Regions from separate parts of the Chitinophaga sp. OAE865 genome, predicted to be linked through region 2. Evidence: riboswitches for the same ligand, from Rfam matches in the RefSeq annotation. Region 2 holds a riboswitch; the other holds the start of a gene.
The links. Region 2 has a riboswitch for S-adenosylmethionine ahead of ABIE50_RS15925 (trans-sulfuration enzyme family protein). Riboswitches for the same ligand answer to the same signal wherever they lie in the genome.
Positions count from the first base shown of each region.

Region 1: it holds a riboswitch for S-adenosylmethionine, as region 2 does, so the genes downstream of both, ABIE50_RS09995 (trans-sulfuration enzyme family protein) here and ABIE50_RS15925 (trans-sulfuration enzyme family protein) in region 2, are expected to answer to the same signal.

Region 1 is NZ_JBEPOF010000001.1:2,420,925-2,436,651, reverse strand. Features, by position in the region: gene ABIE50_RS10025 (efflux RND transporter periplasmic adaptor subunit) at 1-20, opposite strand, end outside; gene ABIE50_RS10020 (TolC family protein) at 48-1,382, opposite strand; gene lipA (lipoyl synthase) at 1,786-2,685, opposite strand; gene ABIE50_RS10010 (hypothetical protein) at 2,722-3,549, opposite strand; gene ABIE50_RS10005 (OsmC family protein) at 3,716-4,123, shown strand; gene ABIE50_RS10000 (DUF2851 family protein) at 4,334-5,617, opposite strand; SAM riboswitch class I at 5,745-5,862, shown strand; gene ABIE50_RS09995 (trans-sulfuration enzyme family protein) at 6,047-7,225, shown strand; gene ABIE50_RS09990 (homoserine dehydrogenase) at 7,324-8,505, shown strand; gene ABIE50_RS09985 (Maf family nucleotide pyrophosphatase) at 8,571-9,140, opposite strand; gene ABIE50_RS09980 (geranylgeranylglycerol-phosphate geranylgeranyltransferase) at 9,143-10,084, opposite strand; gene ABIE50_RS09975 (KdsC family phosphatase) at 10,099-10,620, opposite strand; gene ABIE50_RS09970 (Rossmann-like and DUF2520 domain-containing protein) at 10,664-11,428, opposite strand; gene topA (type I DNA topoisomerase) at 11,655-14,003, shown strand; gene ABIE50_RS09960 (transglutaminase-like domain-containing protein) at 14,131-15,003, shown strand; gene ABIE50_RS09955 (hypothetical protein) at 15,124-15,342, opposite strand; gene der (ribosome biogenesis GTPase Der) at 15,433-15,727, opposite strand, start outside.
Region 2 is NZ_JBEPOF010000001.1:3,904,480-3,920,206, reverse strand. Features, by position in the region: gene ABIE50_RS15940 (sulfite exporter TauE/SafE family protein) at 1-451, shown strand, start outside; gene ABIE50_RS15935 (NirD/YgiW/YdeI family stress tolerance protein) at 461-787, opposite strand; gene ABIE50_RS15930 (dicarboxylate/amino acid:cation symporter) at 887-2,098, shown strand; gene ABIE50_RS15925 (trans-sulfuration enzyme family protein) at 2,055-3,227, opposite strand; SAM riboswitch class I at 3,378-3,491, opposite strand; gene ABIE50_RS15920 (NAD-dependent epimerase/dehydratase family protein) at 3,564-4,511, opposite strand; gene ABIE50_RS15915 (YdcF family protein) at 4,565-5,800, opposite strand; gene ABIE50_RS15910 (ATP-binding protein) at 6,156-8,273, shown strand; gene ABIE50_RS15905 (uracil-DNA glycosylase family protein) at 8,282-8,974, shown strand; gene ABIE50_RS15900 (hypothetical protein) at 8,993-9,208, opposite strand; gene ABIE50_RS15895 (hypothetical protein) at 9,362-9,667, opposite strand; gene ABIE50_RS15890 (SDR family oxidoreductase) at 9,804-10,652, opposite strand; gene cbiB (adenosylcobinamide-phosphate synthase CbiB) at 10,634-11,584, opposite strand; gene ABIE50_RS15880 (pyridoxal phosphate-dependent aminotransferase) at 11,569-12,591, opposite strand; gene ABIE50_RS15875 (cobyric acid synthase) at 12,604-14,073, opposite strand; gene ABIE50_RS15870 (hypothetical protein) at 14,179-15,114, opposite strand; gene ABIE50_RS15865 (M1 family metallopeptidase) at 15,220-15,727, opposite strand, start outside.

The DNA.
Region 1 (15,727 bases), 1.5 Mb from region 2:
ATTAAGACAATGTGGTTCATTTTTTTCATATCCGTTCCGGTTACCATTTAATAATTAGCTGTTAAGGTTCCTAATGCTTTTTGCAGGTCTATCCGGCTGGACAATACCTGGTACATGGAATTATAAAAATTCAGCTGCGCGGTACGCAGTTCTGTTTCAGACACCAGTACATCGAGATAGGTTTTGATCCCTTCCTTATACTGCAGCTGCAACATATCATATACATCCTGTGCCATCTGCACGTTTTCCTTCAATGTGAGATAGTCGTTGTAATTACTTTTATAATTGGCCATCGCCTGCGCATACTGCGAATTGATCTGGCTTCTTAAAGCCGCAAAATCCCATTGGGTACGCTGTAACTGCAGCTCTGCCATGCGGATGTTGTGCACTCTTTTTCCTCCCTGGAAAATGGGTAAGGATAGCTTCAATCCCAGTAGAGAGTTCGGATAATTCTCGCTGTACAACTTGCCAAACTGTTCGTTCTGATAGGCAAAGGAGTAATTGATAAATGCGGATACGGTAGGCAGATAGCTCCATTTGTTATATTTCAGGTTGGCTTGCTGCAGGCTTTGATTCGTTTCCAGTAACTGGTACTCGATACGGTTTTTATAATCCGCAGTAAGCAGGGTATCCGCGCCGGTTACCTGTGCGGCCACAGCTGCAGAGTCTTCTGTAAGCGGCACATCTCCGCTGTTCACCGGGTATCCCATCAGCTGTTTCAGGTAGGCCTGTTTGGCTGTAAGCAGCTCACGCGCTGCCTTTTGTTGTGCACGTGCATTGTTCAGCGAAATGGTGGCGCGCTTGGCATCGGTTTTATCTACCACACCGCTGGCATACTGGTTATTCGCATCTTTCAGGCTTCTTTCCAGGCGGGTAATATCTTCGTTCAGTACCTTGATCTGTTCGGTAGTGAGAAGCACATCATAGTAGGCCTTGCTTACATCTGCTACCAGGTCTATCTGGTTACGTGCGGTTGTTTGCCGGCTTTGCCTCCTTATGTCCCTTGCCGTATTGGTGGCCAGTAAAAGGTCCCGGGTGAAGATATTCTGGTTCAGCCCGAACAATGCAGTGGAAGTGTTTGCCACGCCTACTTTGGTGGGATTACCTCCAAAAATGGAAGTGGGCAGTTCCAGGTAATGCTGGATGTTATAATCCAGGTTTACCTGCGGATACCAATCGGCCAGTTTACTCTTCACTGTCCGGTCGGTGATCGCTTCATCAATAAGCGACTGCCTGATAACCGGCTGGTGGGTAAGGGCATACCTTACACAGTCCTGCAGGGTAGCGCTGGTTAGCAGGGAATCAGAAGATTGCTGTGCAAATACCTGCGGGGATATAATTAATCCGCATGCCACAGCTAACAAATAAAATGCTCTTTTCATAAAAGGCTTTTGACATTCAGTTCATCATTGTACCAATCGAAAGGAAATAACGCATACATAAAAAGCCCGGCTTTTAATGGCATAGCATTATTGTCCTGTATTTGTTGCGACGCTATCCGCATCACAACATTTTTAATTGCCGCAAAAACATGTCAGGCTGTAATGATTACAGCAAACAGGTAGGTTGATTAGAGAGTCGCGGATTCAAAATCATCTGGAACTTTAACGCACGGTTTCCAGAGTGGTTCCAGGTATCTGAATACAACGTATAACAGCGAAGTAGGTATACAACAACTAATCTTGTTGTTTAGGTAAAACGAATTCGGGCGCTAAGATAACGTTATGAAAACAAAAATCCACCCTTCCGGGTGGATTTTAACAAATAAGTGAAAATCAGTTCCGGTCATCCTTTATTACGACCGCTGACAATATGTTTTTCTGCGTGATAGGATGATCTTACTAACGGTCCTGACTCTACGTAGTCGAGTCCCATGTTATAACCTATCTCGCGTAATTCTGCAAATTCATCAGGATGAACGAAGCGTGCCACGGGCAGATGTTTTGGTGTAGGCTGCAGGTACTGGCCCAGCGTTACCACATCACAACCGTTATCGTACAGGTCCTGCATGGCCTGTACCACTTCTTCTTTTGTTTCGCCCAAACCGAGCATGATACCGCTCTTGGTGCGCATGCCACCTTCTTTCAGGCGGCGGATCACTTCCAGGCTGCGGTGATATTTGGCCTGTATCCTTACCTGCTTGGTTAAACGTTCTACCGTTTCCAGGTTGTGTGATACAATTTCAGGCGCCACATCAATGATACGCTGGAGATTTTCCCACTGGCCACGGAAGTCCGGGATAAGGGTTTCCATGGTGGTTTCAGGATTCAATGCCCTAACAGCATTGATGGTGTTGGCCCAGATGATGGAACCGCCGTCTTTCAGCTCATCCCTGTCTACAGAGGTGATAACGGCATGTTTTACTTTCATCAGGTAAATGGCTTCCGCCACCCGTTGCGGCTCATCGAAATCCACTGCTTCCGGCCGGCCGGTGGCTACGGCACAAAAGCCGCAGCTACGGGTACAGATGTTTCCCAGGATCATAAAAGTAGCGGTGCCGGCTCCCCAGCATTCGCCCATATTAGGGCAGTTGCCACTTTCACAGATCGTATGTAATTTATGGGTATCTACCAGGTTTCTAACCTGTTTATAATTCTCGCCTATGGGTAATTTAACGCGCAGCCAGTCGGGCTTTTTCACTCTTGTTGTAGCCGGTTCGGCGGCTATTACGGGTAGTTCTTGCATCGCTTATTCCTTTCTTTAGAAGAGCAAAGTTAATACTTATCTCTTATTCCAGCGCTTCCCGAATTGGATGCTGACATATGCATTAAAAAAGAACTGTTTATTCTGGTCAACTCCATCTACTACCACCATAATAGGAATCTTTTTGGTATAATATTCACCATTCACTCCCACTTCCAGGGCGCTCACCACCTCGTTGAAATGGGCCCAGTCGAACCGCATACCCAATTTGGCATGCAATCCCGGAACCACGCTGAGGTTGTTCCATCCTTTTCCGAAACCGCCCGCGCCGTTGATCTGCTCTTTGTGCAGGAAAAGGTCCGCAGTTTCAGGGGTGTACTTGATATCCACATTTTCACCCGTTTCATTCTGCACATTCAGGTAATAGGGTTTTACCAGCCCCAGGGATACGCCCCCGTAATAGACAGCGTCTACCTCCACCCCGTTTTTATTGGCTTTACCGCCAATCAGGTACCGTTGGCCTACACCCAGTTTTGCCTGGTAAAAATTATTCTGTTTACCGTAAATATATGGGCGCTGGGTAAAGGCATACCCGCTATTGACCTTTACTTCCTTATTACTCTTCTTCTCCCCAAACTCAAACTGGAAATAATTCACTTTTTTCCTCGTTTTCCGGTATCCCAGTTCCGCAAAACCAGACCATCCGTCGGTGTTCAGCCTTGCCCCTGCAGAAAAATCACGCTGGAAAACATTCTCCCCCTCTTCCTGTTCGCGGAAAATGGAGATCTTTTTCAGCTTACGCTGTTCCTTATCACTTTTCTTGGTGCTTTGCTGCCGGGTGGTGGTTTGCGCAAACAAGCCGCCGGATATTGTTGCTAAAAACAGGATTAAGTATATTTTTTTCACAGTGGGCTATTATTATAATAAATAAACGCTTGAACAAAGGTATTGTTATGTATATATTACAAACGTAGCTAATTTTTTTTTAGTTTACCAGGGACCTTTACTGCCAGGGATACACTTATAATAAAAATACATTTAATTTTACGGATTGATCATTTAAAAAGATATCATGCAAACAGCATCTATTATCTATACCGGCCAGTTACGTACCACCGCCACCCATTTGCAATCAGGCACTGTTATCGAAACAGATGCACCTGTTGACAACCGTGGCAGGGGGGAAAGATTTTCTCCCACCGACCTTGTAGCCACTGCCCTGGGCTCCTGTATGCTCAGCATTATGGGCATCAAGGCAATGGATAATAACTGGGCTATTGAGGGCACCAAAGTAAGCGTACAGAAAATAATGGGCACAGACCCGCGCCGTATCACGGGCATCACCATCGTATTCGACTTCCCCGAAGGCCATGGCCTTGGTGAAAAAGAACGGACCATCCTGGAAAGGGCGGCACATACCTGTCCCGTGGCCATGAGCGTGCACCCGGACATTGTACAGGATGTCACCTTTAATTGGTAGTGCACCGCCTTCGGCGGTTTAAATTGTCTTGGAACACTGATTACGCTGATTTTGATGATTTGTTTGATTTTATTTTAAGATCTTATTTTTTTAAGGGAGATATATGCGGGTGAATCCGCTCATATCTCCCTTAATTTATTATCAAACTCCCAAAATAAAATCAAACAAATCATCAAAATCAGCGTAATCAGTGTTCCAAGACAAAATCCGCTACACGCCTGAAATGATCTTCACTCCTATGGCGCACTGCAGGCATCTTTTCTCATCACAATAATGCTGTTTCAGCTGCAGCAGCGCCTGCGATTCCAACGCGCTTTCCTGGCCAATACCAAGCTGGCTCCAGCTGTTGGTGATATGGTTCCTTTCCGGCGGCAGCTGCTGCAGGAAATGCAGGGCTTTTTCCTGGTAATATTTGCCATTCTTATCCTGTCCGTACAGGAACAGCAGGGGCAGCACCGTGTTGATCAGGATACCCTGTACCGCCTGCTTCCCGGGCCGCTGGGTGCGCGCTACGGGTTGCCCGAAACGGTAATGTGTATGCCAGTACGCCGACGGCTGCACGAAAAAAAGTTGTTCCAGGGCTGTTACATCAGGGGCTTCCAGGATCCGGGAAAACAGGTGGGTGGATTGCTGCAGCAATGCGGCAAAAGTGGCCAGCCGCATGGTGGGAAAGGCAGCAGGGCGCATCCGCAGCCAGTTCCAGTGGTGGGCCGGAATTGGGCTGAGCCGGAATTTGTGCTGCAGGTGCCCGTAAACATCCTGTAACTGTAACGCATACCCGTCGGTTTGCGAGGCTTCCAGCATCCCTGCCTGGCCAAACAGCAGCGCCTCTACCTGGAGCAGCAGGTGCCGGTACCGCATCAGCATTTTATAGGGAAGCGATTGCGCCACCTGCAGGAAAGGCAAGGCATTTACCGGTGCGCCATAACTCTGCGCCACTGCCCAGTAGCACACTTCCTCCCAATTGTAATGATTATGCTGCAGCCAGGCCCGCAGGCTGCTGATCTTACGTTCCCAGCGCTCCGCCAGCAACCGCTCTTTCCAGCTTAGCCAGATCAGCTGCGGCACCTGCACGGCATGGGGGGCACATGGCACAAAAGGCGATAATGATTTCAACTGCTCATAACGCTGCAGGAGCACCTTGGGGATATGCTGCTGCAATTCCAGGCAGGGAGCATTCCCGGTAACAACATCGGGCATGTCGTGCACAAACACCACATGCAGGATAATACGGCCGTATTGTGCATTATACTGATGCCCGTGCCGGAACCAGTCGGATGTGCGCAGGTGCAGCTCCACCTGGCCTACCCATAAAGTAGCGCCGATCCTGATCTTGGCAGCCGAAAAATCCGGTCCGCCATTGTGGTTATGAACGCCTGGAAATATTACCTGTACCGGCTCTCCGCCGGTGGTGGTCAGATGATCCTGCTTAAATAGCCGGAAGGCCCAGATATGCTGGAACAGCTCTTCTGAGAGCAACGGGTTAACAAACATAAAAGATATGGTTGGGTATAAAATAATATCATCCAAAGGTAATAAAACACCGGTTAATAAATAAAAAACTACTCCAATTTGGAAATCTGCCTAAAGTGATATTACCTTTGCGCCAGTTCTTACACATCACTTATCCAGAAAGGCGGAGGGACTTGGCCCTGCGATGCCTTAGCAACCTTTCCTGATCTATGATCGGGAAAAAGGTGCTAATTCCTGCCCTGGTGCAAACCGGGGAAAGATAAGTTGGCAGAGATAATACTTCACAGATATATATAACTTTCTAAAAGAGCTCTTCCAACAAACGGGAGAGCTTTTTTTATGCCCCCTCCCCGCCCTTTCATGGATTTGTTGTTGTTTAAGTTGATCTTTAATGATATCGTTGCAGTTGGCAATTGTGCACATTGAACATCATTAAAAATAATTTATAACATGAAAACAGCTACACAACTGATTCACAGCATACCGGTAGACGAACTGACAGGCGCCATTTCTGTGCCTATCTATCAAACGTCCACTTTTGTGCAGGAATCACCCGGCATCAATAAAGGCTTTGAGTTTTCGCGGGCAAACAACCCCACGAGAAAAGTGCTGGAAGACCTCATCTGCAACCTGGAAGAAGGGTTTGCCGGGTTTGCGTTTGCCAGCGGTATGTCGGCCATAGATGCAGTGCTGAAGCTGTTAAAGTCCGGCGATGAGATCATGGCCGTGGAAGATACCTACGGTGGCATCTTCCAGATCTTTAACCACATGTTTGAACGCTTTGGGATCAAAGTGAATTTTGTAGATACCAGCAACCTCGATAAAGTACTGGCCGCAATTACGCCCAATACAAAGATCATCTGGCTGGAATCGCCCACCAATCCCACTTTGCGCGTATCTGATATTAAATCTATCAGCAAAATTGCCAAACAGCATAATATCCTGCTGGCGGTAGACAATACCTTCAGTACCCCATTACTGCAACAGCCGTTAACACTGGGCGCGGATCTTGTGATCCACAGCGCCTCCAAATACCTGGCAGGCCATTGCGATGTGATCGCCGGCCTTGTAGTAGTGAACTCAAAAACACTGGCAGACCAGATCCGGTATAACCAGAATATTTCCGGCAGTATACTCAGCCCCTTTGAAGCATGGCTTACTATACGCGGTATCGAAACACTGTACCTCCGCCTGGAAAAACAATGCAGCAACGCCAGCGCCATCGCTAACTGGCTGGCCACACATCCTGCGGTGGATAAAGTGTTCTATCCCGGACTGGCCACCCACAAAAATCACCACATCGCCCGTAAACAACAAAAAAATTACGGCGCTCTGGTAAGCTTTTCCCTGAAAAGCGACAATATCAAAAATGCGATCCGTATCGTAAACGCTACCAAATTATTTAAGCTGGCAGAAAGCTTTGGCGGCGTGAAAAGCATGCTGGCCCACCCGGCCACCATGACGCATCGTACCATCCCGGAAGAATTCCGGAGAAAAACAGGACTGCAGGATTCCTGCATCCGTTTATCAGTAGGCATCGAAGATGCCGATGACCTGATCAACGACCTGAAACAGGCGCTGGATAAACTAAACCATCCGGCCGGCAAGCAAATTACAGTTTTACAATAAAGCCATTAGTGGTTGGTAACACCACTTTCAATGTACGGAAACTGATCATCTCTGCACGGCGAAAGACTGATTGCTAAGGCTGCAAGCTCAAAAAAAGTATGGAAAACAAGATCATCAATTTAGGCATTTTCGGATTCGGCGTCGTAGGACAAGGACTCTATGAAGTTTTGAACAGAACAAAAGGTATTAATGCACGGATCAAAAAGATCTGTATTAAAGATCCTAATAAATCAAGACCGATCGACAGCAGTTATTTTACGACAGACAAAAATGAAATACTCGAAGATCCTACCATTGACGTAGTAGTAGAGCTGATCAATGAAACCGAAGCAGCCTTTGAAATAGTGAGCAAAGCGCTCCGCAACGGTAAAGCCGTAGTAAGCGCCAGCAAACGCATGATCGCTGAAAACCTGCCGGCTCTGTACCAGCTGCAGGCGGAAAACAAAGTACCCTTCCTGTATGAAGCATCCAGCTGCGCAAGTATTCCCATTATCCGTAACCTGGAAGAATACTACGATAACGACCTGCTCAATGCAGTGGAAGGTATCTGTAACGGCTCTACGAATTATATTCTTACAAAAATATTTGAAGAGAACCTCAGCTTTGCCACCGCCCTGCAACAAGCGCAGGACCTGGGTTTCGCGGAAACAGATCCAACACTGGATATCGAAGGATATGATCCGAAATTCAAAATAGTGATCCTGCTGCTGCACGCATTCGGTACTTTTGTGAAACCGGAAGAAGTGTTCAACTTCGGTATCCATCACCTGAATGATTTTGATATCCAGTTTGCCAAACAAAGGAATTGTACTATCAAACTCATTGCACAATGCCGCCGTCAGAACGGGCATGTATTCGCTTATGTACTGCCACACCTGATCAGGGAGCACAACCTGCTCTACGATGTGTACAACGAATACAACGGTATCCTGCTGGAAAGCGCATTCACCGACAAACAGTTCTTTGTAGGTAAAGGCGCAGGCGGTACCGCCACCGGCAGCGCCGTATTATCGGATATCTCCGCACTGCTGTACAACTACCGCTACGAGTACAAAAAGATCAAACAAAACAACCAGCCCAGCTTTACAAATGATGTAAAACTGAAAGTATACCTGCGCTACAAATCACCCGACCAGGTAGACCTGGCAGAGTTCTTTAATATCTCTGAAAAATATGAGTCTACTGAATGGCGCTATGTGGTAGGTACTATCAACCTGCAGAAACTGAGAGAAGCCGGCTGGCTGAAAAATAAAGATGTGAATATCCTGATATTGGAATAAAAGAGATGTAATAAAGCAAAAACCAATCATGATTACGGCGCAGTTCCCTGCGCCGTTCTTATTGATTAAAAATTTTCCAGCTCTTCTACTACCCTGCTTACCGGTAGCCCCATTACATTATAGAAGCAACCATTTATACTGTCTATCCCCACAGCGCCGATCCATTCCTGTATGGCATAGGCGCCTGCCTTGTCGAAAGGTTTGTACTCATCCACATAATAAGTGATCTGCTCTGTGGTTAACGGCTTGAAATGTACAGCCGTTGTTTTGGAAAAGGCTACTTCCTTCTCTCCCTGCCTGATAATAACGCCGGTGACTACACGATGCTCTCTTGCGCTGAGCCGCGATAAAATGTTAATGGCATCTTCCCGGTTCTTTGGCTTACCGATAATATCATTGTCCAGTACCACCACGGTATCAGCAGCAATAATAACATCGCCGGGAGCGCACAGCTCCCGCACGGCGGCGGCCTTCTGGCGCGCAATATGCACGGGAATATCCACTATGGCTAATTCGGGAGGAAAAGTTTCTGCTGTTTCTATCACCTTCACCTGGAAAGGAATGCCGGCCTGTTCCAGCAATTGCTTTCTGCGCGGCGACTGTGAAGCCAGGACAACGGGTGCACGGTTATACATCTCTATAAATAAAGTTTAAAAAATATCATTGATAAAATTCCGGTGAGCATGATCACTTTTACCAGTGAGCTTACTTTGTGATAATGTTCTGGGAGACTTGCCTTTTTCAGCAACACGTAAATGTAGGCACAGGGCGCCTGTACAAACAGGAGAAGGTAACCGATGGCTGCATACCAGCCCAAGATCCATACCCTGATCTCCACCAGGAGGATAATAATTACCAATGCCAGCAAAAGGGCATTACAAAAACGCTTGGCTGCCAGTACTCCCCAGGCGATGGGCAGGGTGCGGCATCCGTCTTTACTGTCGCCCATCATATCTTCCAGGTCCTTCACAATTTCCCGGACCATGGAAATAAGAAAAGCAAATAATGCATATACCCCGATGATCTGTATCAGCTTCCTGCCGGTAGGCGAAATGATGGCTTCAAAACTATGATAGATCTGGCTTTCGTAAAAGCCCACCACCACCACGGCCAGGGCGGTTAACAGGGAAATGATCACATTCCCGATCAGCACCTGTCTTTTAAAAGAAGTGGAATAAAACCAGAGCAGCAGTGAACAGATCACCTGTGTAAAGCCAAGATAGAACTGCCCGGTTTTCCATGCCACCACAAATCCCAGCGATACACCGGCCAGGTTAAGCATGGTATGCCAGGCCATTGCCCAGCGCCGGCTGATGATTTTATCCAGCACCATCTTATCCGGCTTGTTGATGATGTCTATATTTATATCAAAATAGTCGTTGATAATATAACCCGCAGCCGCCACCAGTATGGTAGACAGGCTCAGTAAAACAAACTGGGGAACCGGTAGCGACGGCTCTTCGCCGGAGCTGCGTAACACCGGCTCTACCACGCAGTATTGCAGTAAGAACTGGGTGAGGGCAATATATACCAGGTTCGGGTACCTGATCAGTTTAAAAAATGCAGCCCAGAGCTTCATAGTTTTCTCTTTTATTATTTCGATGCGATTCCTTCATCCATTAACCAATGTCCGTTCAGTTTCAATACTTTTTCCATTACCTCTCTTACGCAACCATGGCCCCCGGGCAGAGGGGACACGTACCTCGAAATACTTTTTATTTCGGCTGCTGCATCTGCGGGGCAGGTGGGTAAAGCTACCAGTTGCATAGGCAGATAATCCGGGATATCATCTCCCATATATAATATCTCGTCCCAGCGAAGATCATTTTCAAAAACATAATCCTGCAGTTTCTCCTGCTTATCGTGTACCCCTGTATAGATATCTTTTATACCCAGTCCCTGTAACCTGCTCACCACGCTTTCCGATTTTCCCCCTGAGATGATCACCACCCGGTAACCCTTTTTCACCGCCAGTTGCAGCGCATAGCCATCCTTTATATTCATTCTGCGCGACATTTCGCCGCCCGGCAGCAATTGCAGGGTGCCATCCGTGAGCACACCATCCACATCCAGTACAAAGGTGGTGATAGATTTAAATAAAGCCAATACGTTCATGGGGCCAAAAATAGCCAATTACGCATTAACAATCGATTATTCCCTATTTATTATGGAACTGGTAAATAGCGTCTGACATGACCTGGTATACCAGCTGCAGGTAGGGATCTCCGGCCAGCAGATCCCGGTGCAGGCTCATGGTAGTATCATCCTGCCGCAATGCGGGCCCTGTTTGTACCTGCTCCGGTGCAAATTTCTCCAGCCGGTCGAAGGTTTCCTTTATAATAGGTTGCAGTAAATTAAAATCCAGCTGCTCTTTTTCACAATAGGCTTTTGCCTGGGCGATCAGGTGATTGGTAAAATTATTACACAGCACGGCCGTGAGGTGGTATTTCAACCGCTGTTCGGAAGAAGTAACCGTAACGCTGCCTGAAATACTCTGGGCCAGTGATTGCAGCCGCCTGAGCACCTCGTCGTTGCTGGCTTCCAGCATCACGGGGATGGGCGGGTAATTTTTCACCTCCTTGCGGATCGACTGTAAAGGATACACCACCCCTGTATTGGAGGATATCCTGGAGATGGCAGCCAGGGGCACCGCTCCGGCCGTATGCGCCACCATACGCTTTCCCAGGCGCAGTTCGTCGTTCAGCTCAGGGATGGCCGCATCACTCACTGCAAGCAGGTATACATCCGCGTCCATATTTATATCCTGCAGATCATTCGTATAATCTGCATGGAGCATCTCCCCCAGCTCCCTGGCATGGTCTTTCTGCCGGCTCACCACCTGTTTTACCTGGTGACCATGAATTTTGAGGAGATGTCCGAAACAATGCGCAACATTGCCTGTGCCAACGATAACTACATCCATTATATTTAATTTTAAAATAACAAACCGCCGGTATCGATCGGATTCGTGGTTTCTAATATACGTGTTTTAGCGGGTACCCGTTTTTTTCATTACATTACAACGTATTTTAACGTTTAAAAGCGACCTTATTTTTTAATTTGAAGGTACTTTTATATTATTGCGGAATTCATAGAAGTAATTATTTTGTAGAATTTTGCGTATTTAGCAGCACATTAAAGAAGCATACATGGCAAAAAATTTAGTTATAGTTGAGTCCCCGGCGAAAGCCAAGACCATAGAAAAAATATTGGGCAAAGACTTCGAAGTCAAGTCCTGCTTCGGTCACATACGTGACCTGGAGAAGGATGACATGGGGATAGACATTGATAACAACTTCAAGCCTAAGTATGTGATCCCGGAAGATAAGGAAAAGGTGGTGAAGGAACTGAGGAAGCTGGCGAAGGATACCGATGAGGTATGGCTGGCAACGGATGAGGACCGTGAAGGGGAGGCCATTTCCTGGCATCTGTGCGAGGTATTGAACCTTGACCCCAAAACGACCAAACGTATTGTTTTCCATGAAATTACCAAGCCTGCCATAGAAAACGCCGTACAACATCCCCGCAAGCTGGATATGGACCGGGTAAATGCGCAGCAGGCCCGCCGTATTTTAGATCGTATTGTAGGCTTTGAGATCTCCCCCGTGCTGTGGCGTAAAATGAGTATGCGCAATTCCCTGTCGGCCGGCCGTGTGCAATCCGTAGCGGTCCGACTGATCGTGGAAAGGGAAAGAGAGATCAACACTTTCAATTCCGTGAGCACCTTTAAAGTGGAAGCTTATTTCACCGGTAAGGATATTAATGGTAAGAATATTTCCTTCAAAGCCGAGGGCCCGGGCAAATTCAAAACCGCGGAAGATGCGGAGAAATTCCTGCAGCAATGTGTTGGCGCCGCCTATACCGTAAAAGATATACAGGTAAAACCCGGCAAGAAATCGCCCGCAGCACCGTTCACCACTTCTACCCTGCAACAGGAAGCCAGCCGCAAACTCGGCTACAGCGTTTCCAAAACCATGTTGCTGGCCCAGAAGCTGTATGAAAGCGGTAATATCACCTACATGCGTACCGACTCCGTAAACCTGTCTGATACCGCGGTAAGTGAAATTGAAAAAGCTATTAAAACCAGTTTCGGTGACAAATACCATCAGCACCGGAAATTCAAAAATAAAAATGAGTCCGCACAGGAAGCGCACGAAGCCATCCGCCCTACCTACATGGAAAACACCACGGTAGATGACAGCGACACCCGCAAACTGTACGAACTGATCTGGAAACGCACCATTGCCAGCCAGATGGCTGATGCAGAACTGGAAAAAACCATCGCCAAGATCGATATCTCTACCAACCACGAAGAGCTGACCGCCAGCGGGGAAGTACTGAAATTCGACGGCTTCCTGAAAGTATACATGGAAAGCCACGATGATGAAGATGAAACAGAAGAACAGGAAGGTTCCTTACCTCCACTGGCCGTAAAACAATCCCTGGATCTGAAAGAAATGAAAGCCACCGAAAGGTTCTCCCGCCCGGCTCCCCGTTATACGGAAGCCAGCCTGGTAAAGAAACTGGAGGAACTGGGCATTGGCCGTCCATCTACTTATGCTCCTACTATTACCACCATTCAGAAACGTAATTACGTGGAGAAAAGGGATAAGGAAGGTGTGAAAAGGGATTTCCGTATCCTGCTGCTTAAGGCCGATAAGATCACCAAACAAACCGACTCAGAAAATACCGGTGCAGAAAAATCGAAATTATTCCCTACAGACCTGGGAATGATTGTAACCGACTTCCTGAACCAGTACTTTAATAATGTAATGGACTACGGTTTTACCGCCAAGATTGAAGAGGAATTTGATGAAATTGCCAGCGGTAAAAAGGTATGGAATAAGATGATCAGCGAATTTTATTCTCCTTTCCATAAAGATGTGGAAAACACCCTGGAAAATGCAGAGCGGGTGAAAGGCGAACGTCCGCTGGGCACTGATGCCGCTACCGGTAAACCGATTGTAGCACGTATGGGCCGTTATGGACCTATGATCCAGATAGGTAGCGTGGAAGACGAGGAAAAGCCGCGCTTTGCCAAGTTAAAGGCCACACAAAGCATTGAAACCATTACACTGGATGAGGCAATGGAATTGTTTAAACTGCCCCGTAACATTGGCCAGTTTGAAGATTCCGATGTGATTATCAACATCGGCCGTTTTGGTCCGTATGCACAGCACGATAAGAAATTCTATTCCCTGAAAAAGGAAATGGACCCTTACACCGTGGAACTGGATGAAGTAGCACCGTTGATCGCAGAGAAACGTACTGCCAAGGATGAACGGACCATCAAAATATTTGAAAAGGAAAAAATTCAGATCCTGAAAGGACCGTATGGCCCTTATATCAAACAAGGCCTGAAGAACTATAAGATACCGAAGGAAAAAATAGATAACGCTGCTGATCTGACCGTGGAAGAAGCCAAAGCCATTATTGAGGACGTTAAAGCCAATCCACCCAAGAAAAAAGCGCCTCCCAGGAAGAAGAAAGCTGAATAACGCTGTGGTAAGAATATGCTGAAAATCGGGGCAATGATAATAACTGCAGTGTGAATGGTATGTTTATTATTAAATTTGCCGACAGGATCACATTATTTAATGATTACCACATGATCATAATAATGGTATGAACGAAAACAGAGAAATAAACGCTTTGTTCCACCTGTTGGATGATCCGGATCTGGAGGTATTTGATACGGTTGCCAGTAAAATATTACTGTACGGTAAAGATATCATTCCGAACCTGGAGAATTTGTGGGAGAATACAATTGACGAGGCTATTCAGGAAAGGATAGAGCTGCTGATCCACCGGGTTCATTACCAGGATTTGCAGGCAGCGTTACGTGTATGGGGGCTTTCATCATCCCAGGACCTGATGCAGGGCGCCATACTGGCTGCCAGGTACCAGTTCCCCGATCTTATGGATGCACCTATCATAGCGGAAATAGATCGCATCAAACGTAATATATGGCTGGAACTGAACAATTATCTTACCCCGCTGGAACAGATCAATGTGCTGAACAGCATGATCTATAATTATTTCGGTCTTAAGGGAGAAGAAGTTTCCTACCAACGCAAAAACCAGTTCTTTATCAACCAGGTGGTAGAGTCCAAAAAGGGAAATCCTGTTACCAACGGGATTATCTACCAAAGCCTCTGCGCCATGCTGGACCTCCCTGTATACGCGGTGAATATCCCCAGGCAGTTTATCCTGGCGTATTTCGACAGCTATATTGACTTTTCCACCCCCGCGGAACCCGGCGACCACCGCATCCTGTTCTTTATAGACCCCATCCAGGGCCAGATCTATACCCAGCAGGATGTGGACACTTACCTGAAAAGAGTATCCGTACCACCGGTCCCCTCCTACTTCAAACCACAATCCAACAAACGCATCGTGCAGTTCTTACTGGAAGAACTGTCCAAGTGTTTTCGCGACGACAAAGACGCCTACAAAACGGATGAACTGATGAACCTGGCGAGTATACTCGAAGATTAACGCGGAATTTGTCTGAGTCAGACAAAATCCGCACGCGCGCCGAAGGCGCAGCGCAAATCAAAAAGCCCACCGCATAAGCGATGGGCTTCCTAATTTCTTGCAAGAAAAGATATTAATCTCTTACTTAGCTGGAGTTGCAGCAGCAGCTGAATCAACCGGAGCAGTTACAGCAGCAGAATCAACGTGAGCAGCAGAGTCAACTGGAGCAGTTACTACCGGAGCAGCGTTCATTGTGTCTACAGGTGCAGTTGCAGCAGAATCAGTAGCAGGAGTGCTACCACCGTTACAAGCAACGAAGAACAGGCCAGCGGCAGCAGCTAATACGAATAATTTTTTCATTTTTTAGGTTGTTTTATTTTTAAAACCGCCGCAAAGGTATGCAAATTTTATAAAATACAAAATCTGCTTTACCTCTTTTCCGGTAAGTATTTATTTTTTTCTAAAGAAGATCTTCAGCGGTACTCCTTTGAAATCAAATTTTGTCCGGATCTGGTTCTCCAGGTAGTTACGGTACGGCGTTTTCACATCGTCCGGGAGATTACAGAAAAAGGCAAATGCCGGTGTATGTGTAGGCAGCTGCGTTACATATTTGATACGGATAGGAATACCCCTCACCACCGGCGGGTGATATGCTTCAATCGCTTTCAGCAGCACTTCGTTCAGCACGGATGTCTGGATCCGGCGGGTACGGTTTTCATATACTTCCAGGGCCGTTTCAATAGCT
Region 2 (15,727 bases):
AGTATCGCTGTATACCCTGATCCTCGGCACTGTGATCCTGATGCGCGCTATTAATGTACAGCGTAAGAAACAGGTAGATAAAAAAATTAAAAGAATTGGCCTGCTGGGTTTTGGTGGCGGTTTTATAGACGCCATCGGCGGTGGCGGCTGGGGGTCTATTGTACTGTCGTCCCTCATTGCCGGCGGCAGGCATCCCCGTTTTTCCCTGGGCACGGTAAAGGCTACCCGTTTTTTTATTGCCATGCTCAGCTCACTCACCTTTGTAACCGTACTGTATCATGTGCACTGGGATGCGGTACTGGGCCTCGTAATAGGCAGCGCCATCGCTTCGCCTATCGCTGCAAAAGTTTCCAATAAAATTTCTGCTAAAACTATTATGGTGGCAGTGGCGGTAATTGTGATCCTGGCAAGTGTAAGGAGCATATTTATGTTTGTGCATAAAATCATATAGCCACTGGCGTTAGTCGTTGTTCACCTGCCTGCTTACCTTTAAGGTAATGGGCTTATTGATCTCGTATTCCACCAGGGCCCTGATGGTGATCTCATCCCTGTCGCTGAAGGGTTTTTCGGGGAGGAACTTCGGGTCAATATCCACCTGGATTTCAGCGGTCCGGTCTTCAAAAAGATAATTGTTACCGCGGAGCTTCTTTGTCACATAACCGGTCACTTTAACAATGGTGCTGTCGTTGTGCAGTTGCCGGGCATTGCGCATCACCTCTCCGATGGTGTAAGTCCGTTCCTGCAAAGCGAACAGGGGAAGCCACAAACATAGCAGCCAGCTTTTCATGATAAATATATTGGTTTGCTATCACCATAAACAATATTCGTGTCGGATTGTTCACCGGACAGATACATTTGGTTATCTTGTAAATTATAAACTTCAGGCATGGGATTCCTCAAAACCTACAGCAGCATGTTCTGGCTACTGGCCGGTATTATAGCCGGCAGTATAGCCGGGCTTATATTTGGCGGGCATATCGCCGTTATCAAACCACTGGGGGATATTTTCCTGAACCTGCTTTTTACTGCTATCATACCGCTGGTTTTCTTTGCTATTTCAGATGCTATTGCCAATATTGAGGCCGGGCATAAGCTGGGCCGTATTCTCGGTGTAATGTCGCTGGTGTTCCTGGGCACCATCCTGGTTGCTGCATTTCTTACTATTGTGGCCGTGTGGATATTTCCCATTCATCAGCAGGTCACACTCGTAAAAGACGTAAACCTTGAACAACCGGGCAACTGGGGCGAGCAGTTAGTGCGGCTTCTTACAGTAAATGAATTTTATGAATTACTGTCGCGCAAAAATATGCTGCCTTTTCTTATTTTCTCCGGGCTGGTTGGTTTTGCCGCCATGCGTACCGGTGAAAAAGGAGCTGCCTTCCGGCAGTTCCTCCGCTCGGGCAACGAGGTGATGAAAGACATACTAACGCTCATTATGAAAGCAGGCCCTGTTGGCCTGGGCGCTTACTTTGCTTACCAGGTGGGCACCGTAGGCCCGCAGCTGTTTGGTACCTACGCGCACTCCCTCGGTATCTACTATGGTTTTGGTATTGTATATTTTGTTGTTGGCTTCAGTATGTATGCATTTATTGCCGGCGGTATACCTGGTATAAAGATCTTCTGGAAACATAACATCGTTCCTACCCTTACCGCTGTTGGCACCGGCAGCAGCATTGCTACTATCCCCGCCAACCTCCGGGCGGTAGAAAAAATGGGCGTTCCGCAGGAAATTGGCAATGTAGTGGTGCCGCTGGGCGCCACTCTGCATAAAGACGGTTCCAGCATTTCTTCTATCATAAAGATGGCCGTGGTGTTTGCCATGTTCGGCAGGGGATTCGACAGCGTTGCCGTCATCCTCATGGCGCTGGGTGTTACCGTTATTGTCAGTATCGTGGAAGGCGGTATTCCCAATGGCGGCTACATCGGCGAGCTGCTGGTAATAAGCGTTTATGGCTTCCCGGTAGAAGCGCTCCCCCCGCTGATGATCATAGGCACCCTGGTAGATCCGCTGGCAACGATCCTCAATGCAACAGGCGACAATGTAGCTGCTATGCTCACAACCCGTTTTCTGCGAAGGCGGGCAATGGCAGTTTCGTAAATGCCTGCTCCAAATCGGCCAGCAGATCGGCGGTTTCTTCCAGCCCTACTGACAGGCGGATCAGGCTATCGCTTACGCCTGCAGCCCTTCTCTTTTCAGCAGGAATGGATTTATGCGTCATGGCAGCAGGATGACATAGCAAGCTTTTAATGCCGCCAAGACTCTCCGCCAGTTTAAAATAATGAGTGGATGTTACAAAAGCAGTTGCTGCTTCCGCTGTATCGTCTTTCAGCGTAAAAGAAATAATGCCGCCAAACCCTTTACTCTGCTGCTTCGCCAGCTCATGACCGGGATGCGATGGCAGGCCGGGGTAAAATATTTTGTCCACTGCAGGATGTTTCTCCAGGTATTCCGCAATCGTCTGCGCATTAATACAATGTTGCTTAATACGCAGGTGTAATGTTTCAATACCGCGTATCAGCAGGAAGCTATCGAACGGTGAAAGTATGGCCCCGCAGGCATTCTGGTAAAATTTGATCTCCTCTCCCAGTTGCAGGGTTTTGGATACCACTACACCTGCAATGAGGTCGCTGTGCCCGCCCAGGTATTTTGTAGCGCTGTGGATCACCAGGTCGGCGCCCAGCTGCAATGGTTTTTGCAACACAGGCGAAGCAAAGGTATTATCTACACAAAACAAACAGTTATGCGCTTTTGCAATGCGGCCAATAGCTGCAATATCTGAAATCTTCAATGTTGGATTGGTAGGCGTTTCCAGCCATATCAGGCGTGTAGCCGGTGTGATGGCATTAAACACCGCCTGTGTATCTGAAGTATCTACATAGTTTACCTTAATGCCAAACTTCTCATATACTTTGTTGAATAAGCGGAAAGCACCGCCGTAAATATCATCCACCGCTACAATTTCATCGCCTGATTTCAGGAGTTTGATCACGGCATCAATAGCGGCTAATCCGCTGGCAAAAGCAGAGGCAGTGGCACCTCCTTCCAGTTTGGCGATGATCTTCTCCGCTGTTTCACGGGTAGGATTGTTTGACCGGGCATAGTCATATCCTTTATTTACACCAGGCGCTTCCTGGATAAAAGTAGAGGTCTGGTAAATAGGCACGGCAATAGCGCCTGTTTGCGGGTCTACGGGAATAGAATGGATCAGTTCTGTGATAGTGCTCATCGTTTGTTTGGTTTTTAGTTTGATGAAAATTGATTAAACAGGTTCGTTGAATGAGCTTATCAGGAAGGTGGGGGCATAAAAAAACTCACCTGGGAGCCAGATGAGTTTTCTAATTATTTGAAGTAATAATTTACAGTAAACTATTGATCTGACTTATCTTTCCCGGTTCTTAAACCAGGATGGATGCAGCACCTTTCACTGTTTGCACAGTGGTGGTTGCTAAGGTATCGTCGGGCCATGTCCCTCCTCCTTTCTTGATAAGCTATTTAAAGAACTGGTGCAAAGATAAGACAGAAAAAATAACTTCCAAATTTATTTTCCTACAAAATCAGTAGACTATTTAGATTGCGCCAGTGTAAGGCGGATCCCTTCTTCATAGGAAGTAGGTTTCACATTAAAGTGATTTTCAAATTTTGAAGAGTCGAAAATATAGGGGTGATTATTCTGGTACAGCATTTCCTTTATTTCGCGGATAGTGGTATCAAACAACCCCGATAGGGTAAGCATAAAGCTGCCCAGTTTCATATACTTCGGCTTTGCATTCATTTGCTCCGCAATGAGCTGTATATATCCCTTCCCGTCTGGTGCGGGATTGGTTGTAGGCAGATGCCATACCTGGTTCCAGGAAGTGTCGTCCTGCGATAGCAGGTACAAACCCTTGGCCGCATCGGGAGTGAAGGTGTAACTATGCGTTTGGTCGTCTTTTCCAAGCCACATGGCGCTGCTGTTCTTTTTGAACTTATCGATGATCAGCAGGTTGAGGAAACCGGTTTTATCGGCGCCCGGTCCATAAAAATCGGCCGCCCTGGCGATGGTAGCGGTGAGATTACCGGCTTTTGTTTCATTCAGCAACTGGGTGGCAATCGCTGCGCGAATAGCTCCTTTTTTACTGGCAGGATGATATGGTGTGTCTTCCTTCATTGGGCCGTTCACTAACCCGTACGAGTATACGTTGTCGAAGAAGATGAGTTTTGCACCGGCTTCTTTACATGCACCGATCACATTGGTCATGATCTTTGGCCAGGCATCTGCCCATACTTTGATATCATATTTAAGCCCGGCGGTGAGGAACACCACGGAACTGCCCCTGACTGCTTTCTTCGTTTGGGCGGCGTCCGTAATATCTGCGGGTACCAGGTCGGTAATTCCTGCAATGGATTTGGGCGAACGGCTCACGAGGCGTACCCGTTTCTGATTTTTTACCAGTTCGGCGGCCAGTTCATTGGCAATTATGCCTCCTGCGCCGAGGATGGTATATAAGGGCTGGATAGAAGAATCAGACATAAAATAAAGGATGTGTTTATATGTAGACGAATGAGTGAACGGAATATTTTACCTCAGGGATCCAGCGGATCAAAAACATTTACCTGCAGGGAGCGGAGGTCTGGCAGGAACGACAAAAAGTAAAGGTCCGATTGTTCCATATCTGCCGCAGGCATATATCCCAGTTCGGTTTTACAACGTTTGGTAAACATAGGGCTGTTTACATATGCCACATGCATGATGTCAGAAACGCACATCATCTTTTTATCAACCGGGATACCGCTCCGCCACAGGATCCTTACGGCGTTGCGCACATTGGTAGTGGTGTGCCGGGCATAAGGGTCGGCCATTACTGCGGCCGCAGGGATCTTTAGTTCATTAACCAGGTATTTCTTCATTTCCACGGCTTCAGAATACCGGGTTCCTACAGGCCGTACATGCCCTCCGGATACAATAATAAAAGGAGCCATCCCTTTGCGGTACAACTCTGCACCGGTACGGCAACGGCTTTTACCGGTTTCGCTCAAAGGCTCAGTTGCCACGGGGCTGGCGCCCAGGATAAGCATGGCGGTATAAGGATATTTGCTCCAGTCCGTTTGCTTCACCATTTTATAAGCGGCTTCATTAATGGCAGATAAAGGCTCATAACGTATGGCCTCATCGCGGTGATTCAGTTCCAGCAGCCCCAGCGCCACGTCCAGCGAGGGCCGGAAAAACAGCCCCGGCTTCCTTTTTCCTGCCTGCTCCATCACACGTTGTATCATGGACCTGTAGGCAGGTGATGCTACATAATAGGCAGCAGAATCGATCACGGGGTAACGGAGCCCTTTTCCATTCGTATAGGCGTTCAGGATATAATTCACACCGTCGGCCGCATCTTTCCAGGCAAGACTCAACAGTGTGGTATCCGCTTTATCCGCGTACAGCTGAAATACCCCACTGCCGCGCATTTCGTTTAGCAGGCGGCCCATTTCCTTTGGGTGGCGCAGCAATAAATCAATCAACGCCTTGCTCACCTCTCCGGTAGTACGTGCCGAAAATTGCAGCGGAGCGGTAAGGTCGCCCTTACTCACGGAACCGGTTACACGCTGCCGGTATTCCTGTCCAAGTGTACAGAGGGCACTGTCACTGTTCATGAGCCGCGACAGGCCCGGTAACTCCTCCATCAGGGTAAACAGGTAAAAGATCCTGTCCTGCAGGGCACTGGATCCCTTATAAAATTTGTAGTGCTGGTCTGGCGAAGCAGGCTGGGCAAAAGTACATGGCCACCACGCCAGGAGCAGCAGCCAGGTTAAAAAACAGTTTTTCATATAATGTATCAAAGCAGATATTACGGCAACAATAATACAAATCTATTGACCTGATATATCAAATCAACAGAAGTATAACAATAATACAAAAGGAAAAGTGAACTTCATCTTTTCAAGTAAAACATAACAGATATCTTATATACCAATATTTATACCTTGAATTGCGGCACTATATGAAACTTTTAATAAGAAAAAATATATAATGTATTAAATATAATCATATATAGGAAATTCAGCAGAAAATACATATCTATTCTTTTTGTTTTTCATTGATTATCTATTAGTTACGGAATATAAAATGACTATTTTCGCACCGGTTTAGCCACCACGCCAACGTCCCAATCATATAATAACAATGTATACAACCCACGAAAAAAAAACCTTTATACGTTATGCCATACTAACGATAATGGTGATTGTTCTGATGACCTTTTTTATGATCATCTCACTAAGGAAGAAAGAATCAGCGCAGTTAGGCATCGTTGTTAAAGACCTGGTTGCCACGAAAACAGATGCAGGTCATATTGACCAGGCAGTACAATTACTGTATGCAGCAGATAATAACTTCCGCGTATATACGCTTACATACGACCGTAAATACCTGAATACTTATGTTGGACAGCTGAGCAGCATTACAGCGCATCTCGACAGCGCCGTAAGCTCCACTGGAAATGAAAAACAGGTGCAGGCCCTGTTGGCCGACAAAGCCCGGAAATCGCAGCTGTACTTACAAACACGGCTATACGTAGATTCATTGCTGCAGCTATCGCAGGTATGGGATACTACTGCTCCCCCACCCCCGCTGCAACAACTGAGCAATATTAAAATACCGGTACCCGCTCCGAAGGCCGATACGATCATTACCACGGAAACCGCCACTACCAAAGGACGCAAGAAATTGCTTGGCCGTATCAAAGATGCGATCAGCAATAAATCGCAGGTGCAGCAAACCAGCCAGCACGTAAAGATCGTACAATACGATACCAATAAAGATGGTAAGGCTTTCTCCAAAGATCAGCTCTCGAAAATACAGGCTGCCTACAATAAATTTATCAGGGATGCCACCGAGAGCCACAATAACCTGAAACAGAAAGAATACGCCCTGGTGATCGCCAACGAGCGCCTGTTCACTGAACTGCTTCACCTCATAGCAGACCTGAAGCAGCATATTGTAGAGGAAACCGATAAAAGACGGCTCCGGCTCGGGCAGGACATCGATCATTCCCTGTACCGGCTGGATAAGCATAATTACTGGGAAATCCCCCTTATCCTGTTACTGGCAGGTATCATTATATATGGTATCATCCGTTTATACCGCTACGACCTGGCACTGCTGAGGGCCAAGCAACAGGCGGAAAAATACGCACAGCAGAAAAGCGATTTTGCCGCCACCATCAGCCACGAAATACGTACGCCGGTGCAGTCGCTGCTGGGATATGTGCACCTGATGGAACGCGACCAGCGGCCCGAAACGGTGCCGGCTATACGTTATTCTGCAGAAATGCTGCTGCAGGTGGTAAATAACGTGCTCGACTACACGCGGATGGAATCTGCAGAACCGATATTAAGGGAAGAAAAGTTTTCTCCCCGCACTGCCATTGAGGAAGTATGCAAAACATTAGCTGTACAGGCAGAAATGAAATCACTGGCGCTGGAAGTAAATATTTATTTCCCCAGTACATTAATCCTGGTGGGCGATGCCTTCCGGTTGAAACAGGTATTGATCAACCTGGTAGCTAATGCGATCAAGTTTACAGAAAAAGGCAGTATTACCGTTACGGCGCATGTGCGTGACAACAACTTATTACAGGTAAGCGTAAAAGATACGGGTGTGGGTATTTCACATAAAGAACTACCTTTGGTATTCGATGCTTTCTCCCAGGGAAATAACCATTATCATAAGGGAAGCGGGTTGGGATTGCATATTTCTAAGAAAATCATCGATCTGCACAACGGAAAGATTCATGTGGAAAGCCTTCCAGGAAAAGGTACCACTTTTTATTTTGAAATCAGGTACAGGGCGGTGGCCTCATCTCCTGCTACCAAAAAAATTATTGTCCCCGTGAACAGTACATCTACAAACGCCATTATTCCTCCCGGTATCCGTTTACTGGTGGTGGAAGACAGCATTCTCAATCAAAAGTTGCTGGCCCTGATGCTGGACAGAATGCAGGCTTCCTATCTGATCGTCTCTTCGGCAGAAGAGGCCCTGGAAGCATATGAAAAAGAGGCCTTCGATTTCATACTGACGGACATTGATCTTCCGGGCATCGATGGGCTCATGCTAACCAACATGATAAGGGAACTGCCCGACCCGAAAAAAGCGGCAGTAACCATTATTGCCATCACCGGTAATGTGATGGATGACGATATTGAGCTGTACCTCCGCTCCGGCTTAAACGACTATATCATGAAGCCTTACCGGGAAGAAGACATACTGGAAAAGATTACCAGGCACCAGCAAATGGCTTAACTTGCGGAATGACTATCGCAGACCAGATCATTTCATTCAACAGCCAGCTGCAATTTCCGGGCAAACTGCCTGCAGGCATCCGCGTGATGAACCCTTTCCGGGAAGGCCCCGGTATTATGGACATCATGAAACAGTTCTATAAAAAGTTTTATGATGATAAACAACCCCGGCAACTGATCCTGGGTATCAATCCCGGCCGGCTGGGATCTGGGTCAACCGGCGTCCCCTTTACAGATACCAAACGTATGTGGGATAAATGCGGGATCGAAATCACCGGCCTCAAAACACATGAGCCCTCTTCGGTATTCGTATATGATGTGATAGACGCCTACGGCGGAGTAAAGAAATTTTACGGGAAATTCTATATCAGTTCCATTTGCCCGCTTGGATTTACTGCCCTCCAGCCTAGCGGCAAAGAAATAAATTACAATTATTACGACAGCGCCGCTTTGACAAAGGCCGCCTATCCGTTTATTGTGAGCAGCTTAAAAGAACAGCTGCAATGGAATATCAGCCGCGAAGTATGCTATTGTATGGGGACGGGTAAAAATGCCGCTTTCCTGCAGGCATTAAATGAAAAGGAAAAATTTTTTAAAGAGGTGGTCCCGCTGGAGCATCCCCGCTTTGTAATGCAGTATAAATCCAAAACAAAATCACAGTACATCGACAAATACCTGACGGCATTTGAGGAGCATCAGTAACCCCAACCTGTGGAATTTCTACGCTGTTTTGACCGCGATTTCATCTGCAATATTGTTGAGCAGGCCCATATTTAAACGACGACCATTATCTGTAGCGCCCGGTGCGCGTACATATCCGTCTTCATCTTTCTCCATCATTATCTCCTCTCCATCTATATCTACCAGGAAGCGTTCTGGTGATGCAGGCCTTACATAAAAGCGGCCTCCGGAAGTTTTAATCATAAAAGCATTCATAAGATCTCCTTTTTCTAAGATCTTACGCAAACCACGGACCAGCTATATCAGGATAAAAAATTTCTTAAAGCGCTGCGAACCTATCTCATGATACCGATACACAGGCTCATCGTCAAATATTGAAGCCAGGGATACTTAAAGGTAATACACCGGTTATATTTTTACCAGGCGGCAATCCCAGGTATCCCTGGGTTGTTCCTCTACAGGATCGGGCGTTACCACCCCGGTGATCTGGTAAATATTACCTTCCTCATGCAACCGGTCGCCGATCTGAGGGGTTTGTTCATCCTTGAAGCGGATGGTAGCAATGATGCCGAAGGATTTATAACTGTGAATTTTCACAATACTGGCAGATCTTACGGGTAAGAGCAATTCGGCCTTTTTCCGATTGTGACTCCGGTACAGGGAGAACATCAGCCATAATGCTATAGCAAACAGGCCAGGGAGCAGCAGATTCACGGCTTTTTCAGGTTTAGGATTGAATAAATATGTTATTGTTGAACCATACCTCCCGCTGGCATAGAGGAGGTATCACTACAATATAGTAAATTTAATACATGTAAACAATTTTTTTTGTATGATGTAACCGCGGGCTTTAAACATTAGCCGTAAACACCTGCAACGGATCATCGTACAGGAAAGAATATCCCAACATGTTCCTCAGTTTGCTGGAACCTACAATCTTATATGGCTCTTCTTTGGCAGGCAACTTCCGGGGCATAGGAATACCGAGATGCTGCGCTGCTGCCTTATAGTAACGGCTGCGTTGCGGATGCCCGCTGGCACAGGCATTAAACACTTCCCCCCAGGCATCTTTCTCGATCACCTGGCGGATAACGCCGATACAATCATCGCGATGGATAACATTCATAGGCTGACCGTTGGATTTACGCCCTTCCATAATACGACGCTGATCAGGAAGGCGGTCATAGCCTATCAGTCCGCCGAAACGAAGCACAGTAGTATCAAATACAGTAGACGAGAGCAGGAGCTCTTCCACCTCCCGCAATGCCATTCCATTGGGCGTATCGGGCATTTCATCATTTTCCTCGGTTACCAGTCCGTTGATATCTTTATATACAGAAGTGGAGCTGACGAATATTACCTTACGGATAGGGGTAGTTTCAATAAAGCTGCGCAACAGCATTATCTCAGATACATGCGCCTCTTTTCCCCTTTCTTTCCGGGGAGGAATATTTACCACCAAAATATCGGCGTCCCAGAAATCGTCCGGGCCGGTTAACACATTTTCCGACAATACCACAACATAGGCTTCCAGGCCGAGGGCCTGTAGTTCCCGCACACCCTCCATGCTGGTGCGCGCGCCTTTCACGGGGTAACCGGCGGCTTTCAGGTGCAATGCCAGGGGTTTACCCAGCCAGCCGCAACTTAAAATACTGATCCTTTCTTTTTCCCGCTGTGGTGTTACTGCTGTACTATCCATATCAAATAATATTTTATCGCCACGATACTGATCACCATTACAAAAGTAACCGCATGATTAAGGTACATTACCTTACGGAATTCATCGTGTTCAATATTACGTTCATTTTCGCCAATATAAGGTTTGTGTACTTCAATTCCCTGGTAAAGGTTAGGTCCACCGAAGCGGCAATCCAGGATGCCCGCCAGCGCGGCTTCAGGGTAACCGGAATTGGGGCTGCTATGCGCCGGTCCGTATTTGATCATAAAATGCCAGGCCCGGCTGCTGCCGTACAGAAGGATCATCAGCAGGGCCGTGATCCGGGCCGGGATAAAATTGGCCACATCATCCAGGCGCGCAGCAAAACGCCCAAAATACAGGTATTGCGCATTCCTATAGCCTATCATTGAATCAAGCGTGTTGATCATTTTATAGAGCATCATGCCAGGCAGGCCCAGCACAGCATAGAAGCACAGCGGGGCTACTACCCCATCGCTCAGGTTTTCAGACATCGACTCCAGTACCGCGATACGGATCTGGTCCGGCGACAAATGGCCGGTATCCCTTCCCACTATCCATGACAGTCGCCGGCGCCCTGCTTCCAGTCCCTCGTGGTGCAATGCGTCAAAAACCTCCCGGCCTTCCTGCAACAGGCTTTTATTGGCGAGTGCAAAAAAAACAAACACCGTACTGAATGCATAGTACACTACCGGCCACCCCGATAGTACTATAAGTATAAAATAAAAACCTACGTACACCGTCCCGCAAAGCGTAACAGTAAGTAAGGCGCCCTTCCAGAACCGGGCACCACCCCGGTTAAGCCAACAGGTGCCCTGCCGGATCAACCAGCCATACATTTTCACGGGATGCGGCCAGCTGCGCGGATCTCCCAGCACCAGGTCGGCAATGTACCCTAACAGTAATGGCAATACGAATTTTAATACAGGGTCCATTGGCGCAAAGCAGTGATCAGTAATTTATTATCGGCGGCGCTGCGGCAGGCGACACGGCAATGACCAGGCCCAAGTCCGTAGAAATTGGAGGCATCCCTGATCAGCAAACCATGCCGTTCCATCAGCCATGCCTTCAAGCCTGCAGCTGTACCGGTTAATGTTTCAAAAAGAAAGAAATGCGTATGGGACGCATGTACTTTATACTCCGGCATCTTACGGACAGCCTCCCATAACCGGAACGTTTCCTGTAACAGGCTGTCGGTTGAAATCGTAAACTGTTCAGGGTGCTCCAGGATATAATAACCCGCTTCGAGCGCCAGGCTGTTCACCGACCAGGGCATCCTGAAAACACGGACCCTGTCCAGCAGCTGCTTCCGTGCAGCCACATAGCCCAATCTCAGCCCGGGGATGCAGCATGTTTTTGTCATGGACCTCAGCACCAGCACATTGGGCAACCGATGCAGGTGAGGCAGCATGGTAACTGCATCCAGCGTAAACTGTATATAGGCTTCATCGATGATGAACACCGTATGCTTATTGTGTATAATGAGTTGCTGCAGGGCTTTTTCATCCAGCGCCTGCCCGGTAGGATTGTTAGGATTGCAGATAAATACCAGGTCGGTGGCAAATGTGGTATCCGGTGTTAGTTTATCCCATTGCAGGTATTGTACCTGGTGCCGGTACAGCTTACACGCATCTTCATACTCGGAAAAAGTAGGCACTACCACAGTGGTAGTAGCGCCGGCAAAGGCCTGTGCCACCAGGTAAATGGCTTCCGTGCCGCCATTGGTCACCAGGATACTGCCGCCGGGCAGGGAGGCCTGGTTTTCCAGCAGGGCCTGTAGTTTTACGGCGCCTGCATCCGGGTAATGATCAATACCGTTTATTTTGTTACTGAGATGCTCCTTTAGCCCTGTCTGTAAACCACCATACCAAACATTGGAGCTGAAATCAGCCTTTACCTGCTGATCAAACAGGTAGCCATCGTCTCCGTGTCCTTGTATCATAATGCAATATTATTATAATTCCAGCGCCTTATAAACAGCCGGAATATCCAGATGTTCACGGATATGTGTTGCCAGTTTGTTATATTGTTCTTCCCTGAACCGCCGGTAATCAAATTCCTTTGCTACTACAGGTTTGCCGCAATGCGCCAGCAGGTCGTTGATCACGGCATCATTGTCCAGGATGCCATGAAGATAGGTACCCCAGCAGTTGTCCCTAAGGAAATAACCATCTGTACCGCCACCGGTAAAAGTATTCAGCGGAGAAGGAACTGCTGCAGTGGTATCTCCCATATGAATTTCATATCCTTCACATATTTTCTGCTGACCACGATAATAAAAAGTTCTTTGCCGGGTTACCTTCTCTCTGGTAAGCACGGTGCTAACCGGTAAAATACCCAGGCCCGGGATGCTGCCGGCAGCGCCTTCCACGCCATAAGGATCTGCCACCTGTTGCCCCATCATCTGGTAACCACCGCAAATGCCGATCACTGCCTTATTTCGTTTATGCGCATCCGTTATTGCCGCAGCGGTACCGTTGTTCCTGATAGCTACCAGGTCGGCTATCGTATTTTTACTTCCGGGAAGGATAATAATATCTGCAGCCGCCAGTTCCGCGGGGTTGTCAGTATAAAAGATATTTACCCGCTCATCTTTTTCCAGCGCATTGAAATCGGTGAAGTTCGACATATGCCGCAGCAACACGATCGCGATATTTATCTCTCCTGTAACATATCGCTTCTGTTTAAGCGGAAGCGAAACTGCATCTTCTTCTTCAATATGAATATCGTGATAGTAAGGTAGCACACCGGTTACCGGTACGCCGGTGATCTTTTCCAGCAGGGATTTTCCATCTTCAAACAAGCGGATATCCCCCCTGAATTTATTAATAATGATTCCTTTTATCAATGCTTTTTCTTCCGGTGGCAGCAATGCGATAGTGCCATACACGCTACCGAAAATGCCTCCCCGGTCGATATCCGCAATAAGGTAAACGGCCGCACCTGCATGCAGGGCGATCCGCATATTGGTGATATCTTTTGCGCGCAGGTTCAGCTCTGAAATGCTGCCCGCCCCTTCCATTACAACGGGATTATAGCGTTGCGACAGGCGGTTAAACGCACCTTTTACTTCCTCAAAAAGCGCACGCTTATCATCTTCCATAAAATACTCCCAGGCCGATTGGTTACCGGCAGGCCTGCCATGCAGCACCAGTTGGGCATTACAGTCGCTGACAGGTTTCAGCAGCACCGGGTTCATATCAGTATGGCAAGGCACGCCTGCTGCTGCAGCCTGAACCGCCTGAGCACGGCCTATTTCCAGGCCATCGGGTGTTGCATAGCTGTTGAGCGACATATTCTGGGCCTTAAAAGGCGCCGGAGTAAATCCATCCTGTTTGAAAATGCGGCAAAACCCGGCTGTGATCACACTTTTACCTACATCGGAGGCGGTGCCCACAAACATTACCGGCCGGAGTTGTTTCATTCTTTCATGACATTGGTGCTGCCGCGAAGATATTAACTTTCACAAAAGTATTCTCTTTTGGATGGCATCTGTTTACAGTCCGGGGTAATTGAAACTTAATGAATATTATTCAATCGTCTTTCTATTGGCATTCTCCACCAGTTTAAGCCTGCTTTCCAGTTCCTTGTTCTTTTTATCCAATTGAATGATATATAAACTGAGCTCTTCTACTTTTTGCAGCAGTCTTTTATTCATATCTCCGAGATCCAGTCCTTCTTTCGCTACTTCCGTTGCAGAAGGTATTTCCGGAAGATGCTGATGTGTTGATATATATTGTTCAAGCGCTGATATTTCAGGAAGATGGTAGTCTTTCCCAAATACATAGTCCGGCCATCCCGTTTGCGTAACTTTTACTTTGGTGGCAAAGATATCACCATATACCGCCAGCTTAGCTTTCGGAGTAACGGTGCCGATACCAACATTACCATTTGTTCCAGAAATAAACAGGGAGCCGGCAAGGTAAGTTTCATTCAAAGTTCTGAATTCAAAAGGAACTGTATATGCAGAGGCGCCTGGATCGGAGGCAGGTGTCATGCTGTGGGTCCAGGTTCCATAGGCGCAGGTCACCTGGTAAGATCCCAGACCAATATAAGATCCGTTATAAAAATAAATATCATACGCAGTGGCGGCCGCTCCCGCCGCATTGGGTAATACCTTGATGGCATTTACAGCTCCAATATGCCGGCCAGTACGGGTAGCATAGGCAGAAAAAGCAAAGCCATCTACCACGGAGCTCCCATTACCGGTCCTGATAAAAAGCTCCGTAGATCCCATTTGATCAATTCCAGCATTAAAACCTACGCCGCCATATATCCTGATGGAAGCAGACACTCCCTGCTGAGGGATGGCCAGCGTGCCGGCTTTTACCCAGGCAGATCCACCAAGTGTTGCATGATTAAGAGATCCGGTATAGTTAATCTGTGCAAAAAGCGATTGACCATTAAAAATTAAGAAAGATAAAAGGGCCAACAATAAACGGTTAACATTAATGTATTTCATCATCATTTAATATTTTGTATAGGGGTTTGTTGAAGTAAAATAATAAATTGTTGTACAACAAGATAGCCTTCCGAAAAAATCAGAAGATGCTACCTTGTCATTTACGGATCATTTAAACACCTCCTCTTCAATCCCCCCATTCACCACTGCCTTCTTCACTGTCATCCCCGCTTCAAAACCACTTGGGTCGGTGGTGGTAATCGCAAACGGTAACTGTATACCATTCACCTCGCGGTAATCCGCATAATCAGTGGTTGTTTCCGGCTCTTTGCCTTCCTGCCCCGGCAGGGAAACGGTGCGTACTTTCAGCCCTGTTTTCACATCATAGTAGTTACGCATCAGCGCTCCGTTGGAAGTGGCAATGCTCATCACATATGCCTCGGCGTTATTTACTTCTTCTGTCACCGGCAACAGCTCCATCTTAACATCGCTGCCGTTGTTAAGATATTGCAACTCGGGGAACAGGCTGTTTTTATCCTTCAGGATAGCCTTGTCCGACGGCGATAGCGGGATGTTCTTTCCCATGCGGGCCATACTTACGTTATTGCCGTTAATGAGCAACCTGAAGGGCACCATGTTATTTATTGGTACGGTCACCACCTGCAATATTTTATCC